Regions from separate parts of the Agarivorans sediminis genome, predicted to be linked through region 1. Evidence: predicted binding sites of a transcription regulator. Region 1 holds the regulator's gene; each other region holds the start of a gene.
What was found. The regulator FliA, encoded in region 1, starts transcription of late flagellar genes. The targets are predictions, from matches to a motif close to CTAAAGNTNNNNNNNNNNNNGCCGATA.

Region 1 (2,205 bases):
AGATAATGAATTTGATCAAGCTAGCGGCCTCAGAATGATGCAACAAAAAAATAATGTAAAAGTTATCGCTGTCACCGGTGGTAAAGGTGGGGTAGGTAAAACCAACGTTACCCTAAACATGGGTATCGCCATGGCCGCACAAGGTAAACGCGTTATGGTATTAGACGCCGATTTGGGTCTAGCGAACGTAGATGTATTACTGGGTTTGCGGGTAACTAAAAACTTATCTCATGTCTTATCGGGAGAGTGCACCTTAGACGAAGTGCTCGTAGAAGGGCCTAACGGCATTCTGATTGCCCCTGCCACTTCTGGTACTCAGTCAATGGTCGAGTTAAGCCCGGCAGAACATGCAGGCTTGATTCGCGCATTTAGCAGCCTAAAAACGCCGATTGATGTTTTGTTGGTTGATACTGCTGCAGGTATCTCCGATATGGTGTTAAGTTTTGCTAAAGCCTCACAAGACATTGTTGTGGTTGTTTGTGACGAGCCCACCTCAATAACTGACGCTTACGCGCTGATTAAGCTACTCTCTAATAATCATGGTGTGTATAAGTTTAAAATTGTGGCCAATATGATACGTAGCCTAAGAGAAGGGCAAGAATTGTTTGCTAAGCTTACCCGAGTCACAGACCGGTTTCTCGATGCAACCTTAGAATTGGTGTCCTGTATCCCTTATGACAATAACGTTAGGTTGGCAGTAAGAAAGCAGCGGGTTGTTGTAGAAGCGTATCCAAAATCACCGGCCTCACTAGCGTTTCGCTCGTTAGCAAATAAAGCCACCACTTGGCCAATACCAGAGCAAGCGGGTGGACATTTAGAGTTTTTCATCGAGAATCTTCTCGAATTTGGTCAACGCAAAAATAGAGAACAGCTTAGTGAATAAAGTTGCCGCTTATGCCAGCGTGAACGACACTAATGTTTTAGTGGAGCGTCATGCGACTTTGGTTAAACGGATTGCCCACCACCTTATGGCTAGATTGCCAGCAAGCGTCATCGTTGACGACTTAATTCAGTCAGGCATGATTGGATTAATTGAAGCCGCCCGTAATTTCGATGGCTCTAAAGGGGCGAGTTTTGAAACGTATGCCGGGATCCGTATTCGCGGTTCTATGCTGGATGAGATTCGCCGAGGTGATTGGGTACCACGATCTGTACATAAAAACAGCCGCGCTATTAACGATGCGATTGCGGCGGTAGAAAGAGAAAAAAATGGTGATGCCAAAGACGCAGAAATAGCCGAAAAACTGGGAGTGAGTATTAATGAATACCACTCAATGCTGGCCGATGTTAATAGTGGCCGAATCCTCGGCATTGAAGACCTCGGCGTAAGTGAAGATGTTATCTCAAGCGAAGAAAGTCGCGAGCTTAATCGCCCCTTTGAAGGCTTTGCCAACCAACGTTTTCAGCAGTCTTTAGCAGAGTGCATTAAGGGGCTACCAGAGCGTGAAGCCCTCGTATTATCTTTGTATTACGACGAAGAATTAAACCTAAAAGAGATTGGTGAAGTATTGAGCGTAAGTGAGTCTCGTGTGAGCCAAATTCATAGTCAAGCACTGGCCAGAGTGAAAACTCGAATGCGAGATTGGACACAATAGCGAAATTCATCCTTACAAAACTAATAAAAGATGGACTAATATTGTGTTTATTAAGGCATAATATCTACATATTATAAATTTATGGCTCAGTTGTGAGCTAGCAAGCATCCTGTTGGGGGAAGTACCTTGGATAAAAATATGAAAATTCTGGTTGTTGACGATTTTTCAACAATGAGAAGGATTATTAAAAACCTATTGAGAGACCTTGGCTTTAATAACACACATGAAGCTGATGATGGCAATACGGCATTACCGATGCTTAAAGGTGGCGATTTCGAATTTGTAGTAACAGATTGGAACATGCCTGGCATGGAAGGCATCGATTTATTGAAAAATATTCGTGCCGATGAAAGCCTTGCTCATTTGCCGGTACTAATGGTAACGGCAGAAGCTAAGCGCGAACAAATTATCGAAGCTGCACAAGCTGGTGTAAATGGCTACATTGTGAAACCGTTCACTGCTGCTACATTAAAAGAGAAGCTAGATAAGATTTTCGAACGATTACAATAATAAAGGAAGATGCGTGAGCACCGATAATCCGATTATTTCGTTAGCTGATGCCAAACAATTGGTGTCGTTGCTTGAACAAGGCAATGTAGCAGAGGCCAAT
Region 2 (2,205 bases), 2.1 Mb from region 1:
CTGCTGGTAAGCCTGAGTAACCGCAACACTCTGTTGCTGCTGAAAGTTAACCGCAAAACCCACCAACTGTTGCTCATCAAACCCAATGTTAAGGGCTTGATCAAAAGCCTTATCTAAATCGCCAGAGAAGAACTGTTGGCCCACTTCATCAACTTGTTTAATCAAATCAGCGATCGCGGCTAGCTCATCATCGTTTAAGTCACCTTCGACCGAAAAACTAAATTGTTGTTGGGAAGCAAAGGAAGCCTGAATAGATGAGCGCCCTTCTGTATAGCTAGCGGCTAATTGAGAGCCATAGCTGATGGTGACGATATCCCCCTCGGCCGTTTCTAATTCCATACTGGCAGATTGAGAATTAGACATAGCCAATTGATTATAAATAGGCGCTGATTGGATTTCGTAATCACCGTCTTCAATTTTCTCTAAACCTTCTTGAATTAGGTCGTAGCTTTTATCAATGCCCTTCTCTAATTCTTCATTTAGAATACCTGCATCGCTAAGCTCTTCACGAGCCCCAGCAAAACCAACATCAATGCCTTTTCGAGCTTGAGCCATCATTTCTTCAAGTTTGTCGTCTGACATTCCCGACTGCTTGGCACTATTTAGCGAACCAGCCACAAAGTTAAGTACATTGCGGGCGACTTCTTCAGCGTCAAAAATACTAGGCTGTTCAGGCTTAGGTATTGTCACCGCCCCGTTAGCAATAGATAAGGTGTGCTTTTCAATTGAACTCAATAATACATGGCTGGCCACCGCGCCCTGCTGGGTCAAGCTTGCTTTATCATCAGCAAGGCCATTGCTCTTAGCAATCGAAGGTGTTGATTGCTGCAATAGACGCTCAGCATATTGTTGAATGGGCGTTTTGCCCAAGCCATTTAGTTCATTCATAAAGCCCCCATGGATTTACCCTAGTCTCTGCGTATCGGCACGTTAAATTAAAACTTTAGAAATATTATCACTATTATTGTAGATAAACTGGACAAGCACGCGATGCGCCTTTAAATTGCGCTCCTTGCTAGATTTAGAGGAGCGGTCATGAGCGCTATTGCATACTACCCAGAACAGTACCAAGATCTCTTGGCCGAGAAAGTCGCCAAACGTCGCGAACAGTTTGCTGAGTTTTCACCACCAGAGCCCAGCATTTTCGGTTCTCCAACTAAACATTACCGGATGCGTGCCGAATTTCGCATATGGCACGAAGGTGACGATCTCTACTACATTATGTTTGACCAGAAAACCAAACAGAAATTTAGAGTAGACAGTTTTCCCCCCGCCAGCGAAATTATCAACCGCCTAATGCCTTTGCTGATTGAGCAATTAAAGTCTAATACCTTATTGCGCTACAAATTATTTCAAGTGGATTTTTTGTCGACTTTGAGCGGCGAAGTCATTGTGAGCATGCTTTACCACAAAGCCATTGATGAACAATGGCGGGAAGCAGCCAAACTATTAAAAGAAGAACTCAGTAAGCAGTTCTCTATTCAACTGATTGGTCGTTCGCGTAAACAGAAAATGTGTTTGGAGCAAGATCGGGTCGATGAAGTGCTCACTGTTAATCAACAGCAGATCACTTATCAGCAAATTGAGAATAGCTTTACTCAGCCTAACGCGGTGGTAAATCAACACATGTTGGAATGGGCACAACAAGCGACTAACAATAGCCAAGGTGATTTATTGGAGCTGTATTGTGGTAATGGTAACTTCTCGCTGGCTCTGGCGAAAAACTTTAATCGAGTACTGGCTACCGAAATAGCTAAACCGTCGGTTGAAGCTGCACAATACAACATCAAAGCCAATGCCATTGATAACGTGAAAATTTTGCGTCTGTCGGCAGAAGAGTTTACTCAAGCCATGTTAGGTGAGCGCGAATTTCGCCGCTTAAAAGAAGCCGATGTGGATTTAACCAGCTACCAATGCAATACCATTTTAGTTGATCCACCACGAGCAGGTTTAGACGATGCTACCTTAGGCATGGTGCAAGCCTACGACAACATTGTATACATATCTTGCAACCCAAATACTCTATACGACAACCTCAGCACCCTGAGTAAAACTCACAAGATTAGTCATTGGGCGCTGTTTGATCAGTTCCCTTACACTGACCACATTGAGGTTGGCGTCTACCTACAACGCCGATAAACAACCCATCAGCGATTAAGGTGCTTAATCGCTGATTTCCTTCAATGTGAAATTACAACCAGCCCC
Region 3 (2,205 bases), 1.5 Mb from region 1:
CCCTTGTGGCAGTGGGAAAAAGCTAAAACAGTGCTGTAACAAATCCTAACTTTAAAACTGAATAAATCGAAAATACAATGGAAAGAAAAATCCTTTTAACTGAATGCCCAGATGAAAAAGGCTTGATTTCAAGCATTACTAACATCTGTGCCAAGCACCAACTCAACATTATCAAGAACAACGAATTTGTTGATAATGACGCCCGCCGCTTTTTTATGCGCACGGTTTTAGAAGGCTACTTTAACGATAAGACACTACTAGCAGATCTTGATAGTGCCTTACCACAAGATAGCAGTCGCCGCTTAGAAAGTGCCGGCCGTAAGCGTATTGTCATCATGGTAACCAAAGAAGCGCATTGTTTGGGTGACTTACTGATGAAGGCTGTATACGGCGATATGGATGTAGAGATTGCCGCTGTCGTAGGCAACTACGACAGCCTGCGCGCGCTAACAGAAAAATTCGACATTCCTTTCCATCATATTAGTCACGTAGACCTTAGCCGTGAACAGCATGAACAACTGGTGATAGAAACCGTTCAGCAATACCAACCAGATTATGTGGTATTGGCTAAATACATGCGTATTTTAACGCCAACTTTTGTTGAAGCCTTTAACAATAAAATCTTAAACATTCATCATTCATTCCTGCCAGCCTTCATTGGCGCAAAGCCTTACCAGCAAGCTTATGATCGTGGAGTGAAAATCATTGGGGCCACCGCCCACTTTGTGAATAATGATTTAGATGAAGGCCCTATCGTTGAACAACATGTTATTCATGTTGACCATAGTTACACGGCAGAAGAAATGGCCAAGGCTGGTCGTGATGTCGAAAAAGCGGTATTAAGTAAAGCTCTACAGCAAGTATTAGATGAAAAAGTATTTGTTTACGGCAATCGTACCGTGGTGTTTCGCTAATTAAAGTGCTGCACCTTAAGTGGCTTCGAATAATCGAAGTCACTTAGTACGTGATACATATCAGCGCCTTTCACCTCAACATCGGGTATTGCCTGTAATGGCTTGCTACCCACTCCGTGCTTTAAGCGGGTTAATAGATCGACGTTGTTCATCACTTCTTCAGAGATACCGTCTACGCTATCGTCAGCGTAAGCTGCGTAACCATGTAAGGCTTGCTCTAAACGAATAGCTTCAACAGCCCCACTATGTAAATGCTTACTCCAATTTGCCTGAATATCAAATTCATCAGCTTGCGCTGCTAATGGACGGTTTGGATGTAATTGAAACTTAGTACGAAGATCCTGTTGAACTTGCTCGTGGGCTTTTTTCTGTAATGAGAACTGCGCTTGATCGCAAACGTTTGGGCTCAGCATACTTAATAGCAAATGAAAGCGAGCATGTTCACCATGGTTGGTACAACGGTTTAAACTATCACCTAGCTGTAACTCATCACATAAGCTGTTACTTCTAATTTGCTCAACTAACATGCTTGCCCCTTTCTAATCCTAATACCGTTATCGGGTACTCGCGGTAAATCTTTAGTAAATACCGAGCAAATGCGCAGATTATAAGCAAACAGTCTACTTAAGGTAAAAATGTCTCTTTTTTTACTTTACAGCCCCACAAGTTCTGGTAATATCCCGCTCCACAAGTAGGAGGGGTTCCCGAGTGGCCAAAGGGAACAGATTGTAAATCTGTCGCGAAAGCTTCGGTGGTTCGAATCCACCTCCCTCCACCATATTGTTAAAAAAAGACACCTTAGGGTGTCTTTTTTTATACCTGCTCGCCCAAGCATCTTAAATAATAATCGCCGTAACTTATCTAAGCCATCCTCACCAGACCCGTATTCATAGCCTTCACAGGCACAACAAGCAGCCTACCCCTTATTGGGTAGGGTGATTTTTCTATTATCGATTAATATTAAGTGTGAGTAATTGAGAAATACCAGCAGGAGAATACATGAGAAACAGGCTAATAGTATCGCTATTGTTAATCGTCTTTAGTGTCGGAGCCAAAGCAGAAGCTGAAACGTTCAGTTATTACTCGATTAATTTCACCCCCGCAGCTTATCAAAGTGATGATGGTATAACCGGATACTATGCTGATATCTTACGTCGTGTCGCTGAAGAGTTAGGCCAAAACCCAATAGATATTAATCTTGTTCCCTACCCGAGAATGGCTCGCATACTCAATAACAACCAAAATGAAGTCATCATCGCCTGCCTCTTCCCTAGTGCAAACTTCAAACCGC
Region 4 (2,205 bases), 560 kb from region 1:
TCGCCACAGCAAACGCCCCAAGCAAAGCATAGCTTAGGGCGATATTGGCGCCATCACCTAGGCCACCTTCAAAGCTGGCTATGGTATCAGCCAAGGGCATACCTGATACTAAGCCTCCAACGATGGCACTAATAGATAACGCTAAAACAACGTTTACCCTTAAAAGGCTTAACACCAACATTAAACAAACGGATAAAACAACGGGGTTAAACATTGTCTGTTCCTAGGTCACTATTGGCGTCTGTAGCAGGTAATGGCCACCCCCCCAGAGCTTGCCATTTGTTTACGATTAAACAAAACAGCTCAGCCGTTTTTTGTGCGTCATATAAGGCAGAATGCGCTTCATCGTTATTAAACTCTAAACCAGCTGCACGCGATGCTTTGGCTAACACTGTTTGTCCTAGCGCCAAAGCGCTAATACTGGTGGTATCAAAACTGACAAATGGGTGAAAAGGATTACGTTTTATTTTACAGCGTTCTACTGCCGCATTAAAAAAGCCCATATCAAACGCAGCGTTATGTGCCACCATGACCGCTCGGTTACAGCCATGGGCTTTTAAGGCCTTGCGGATGGGTTTAAACATTTCTTTTAGCGCGGTATCTTCAGTTACCGCACCCCGTAAGGGGTTTTCAGGATCGATCCCGGTGAATTCTAAGGCTGCTTTCTCAAGATTAGCGCCAACAAAAGGCTCAACGTTAAACTGAACGCTTTCAGCCACATAAAGCTCTCCGGCATCATTAAAACTGAGCAAACAGGCTGCTATTTCTAACAATGCATCGGTGTTTGCGTTAAAGCCGGCGGTTTCGATGTCGATAACGACAGGGTAATAGCCTCTAAAACGGCTAGACATAAGCTGGGTAGTACGTTCTGTTATGGTCATAATGTGGCTAACTGTGCATATAGGCGCGCATTATTACAAAAGCTGAAAAGAATCGCGAATTTGCTTTAAAGATAATTGGCTGAATGCCGATAATTTATCTAGAAGAGAGGATTTCTGCTAATGAAACGTTATTTGTTGTTAACTCTGGCACTACACGCGGCCTCGTCACATGCTTATGTGCGCAACTATTCTGCGTCACTGGATGATTCTACTTGGGTGATCTCAAATAAAACGCCAATAGAATGCCGTATGGACCATTTTATTCCATCTTTTGGTGTCGCTAGCTTCGTCAGTAAAGCCTCTAAAGACGTTAATCTAGATTTCTATTTAGACATGTACAAAATTTCGGCTGAAACCCATCAAGTCTCTCTCCGTAGTGTTCCTCCATTGTGGAAGCCAGGTGCAAGTTCAAGACAAATTAGTGAGTTGTCCTTTTACCAGCAGTTCGACGGTTATGTCGCGGCACAACCGGCTTGGCAGATGTTAAGTGAACTTGAAGATGGAAACGTGCCTACTTTTTACTTTGACGATTGGTACGCGAATAATAAAACAACCGCTGTCGGTATTTCGTCAATTAACTTCAAACAACAATATAATGATTTCCTTAAGTGCGTAGGGCGCTTATTACCGTATTCCTTTGATGACATCGCCTTCACGGTATTAACCTATAAAAGTAATAGTGATGAACTGACTCCTCGTTCTCAGAAACGGCTTCAATTGATAGGTAATTATGTAAAACATGACCCTGAGATAGACGTGGTATTGGTTGATGCTTACACCGATAGTTATGGTGGAAAATGGCTCAATCAGGAACTCTCCGAGAAACGAGCTAACTGGGTGAAAAGTTACTTTAAGTCGAGTGGTTTAGATGAAAGCGTGATCGAAGTTTCCGCCCATGGTGAACGACGCCACGTTGCTACTAATAGCAATATTCGTGGTCGGGATCGAAACCGCAGGGTAGTGATATCTTTAGGAAAAGACCTACTATAATGTTGTGGAGCTTACAGCTCCACCTTATCTTTAAACTCACACAAATCTTCAATAATACAACTACCACAACGGGGTTTGCGGGCTATGCAGGTATAACGCCCGTGTAAGATAAGCCAATGATGCACATCAACCTTAAACTCGGCAGGAACAACTTTAATCAGTTTCTCTTCAACCTCTTTAACGTTTTTACCCATAGCAAATTTTGTACGATTAGACACGCGGTCGATATGGGTGTCTACGGCTATTGTTGGCCATCCAAAAGCAGTGTTAAGGACAACATTAGCGGTTTTTCTACCAACGCCAGGTAAGGCTTCTAGGGCTTCTCTATTCTCGG

Region 2: a site for FliA is predicted at 921-947, ahead of M0C34_RS18535 (DUF5610 domain-containing protein). Genes of this name have one in related genera too.
Region 3: a site for FliA is predicted at 1,470-1,496, ahead of M0C34_RS14035 (VC2046/SO_2500 family protein). Genes of this name have one in related genera too.
Region 4: a site for FliA is predicted at 947-973, ahead of M0C34_RS09630 (flagellar protein MotY). Genes of this name have one in related genera too.

Annotation. Positions count from the first base shown of each region.
Region 1 covers NZ_CP096670.1:1,566,793-1,568,997, forward strand. The annotation lists gene M0C34_RS07100 (MinD/ParA family ATP-binding protein) at 1-883, shown strand, start outside; gene M0C34_RS07105 (RNA polymerase sigma factor FliA) at 876-1,595, shown strand; gene cheY (chemotaxis response regulator CheY) at 1,722-2,105, shown strand; gene M0C34_RS07115 (protein phosphatase CheZ) at 2,119-2,205, shown strand, end outside.
Region 2 covers NZ_CP096670.1:4,052,241-4,054,445, forward strand. The annotation lists gene M0C34_RS18535 (DUF5610 domain-containing protein) at 1-888, opposite strand, end outside; gene trmA (tRNA (uridine(54)-C5)-methyltransferase TrmA) at 1,036-2,139, shown strand.
Region 3 covers NZ_CP096670.1:3,102,122-3,104,326, forward strand. The annotation lists gene M0C34_RS14025 (YchJ family protein) at 1-49, shown strand, start outside; gene purU (formyltetrahydrofolate deformylase) at 78-914, shown strand; gene M0C34_RS14035 (VC2046/SO_2500 family protein) at 911-1,441, opposite strand; tRNA gene M0C34_RS14040 (tRNA-Tyr) at 1,609-1,692, shown strand; gene M0C34_RS14045 (substrate-binding periplasmic protein) at 1,914-2,205, shown strand, end outside.
Region 4 covers NZ_CP096670.1:2,128,875-2,131,079, forward strand. The annotation lists gene M0C34_RS09620 (Na+/H+ antiporter family protein) at 1-214, opposite strand, end outside; gene rnt (ribonuclease T) at 207-881, opposite strand; gene M0C34_RS09630 (flagellar protein MotY) at 1,002-1,871, shown strand; gene nth (endonuclease III) at 1,883-2,205, opposite strand, start outside.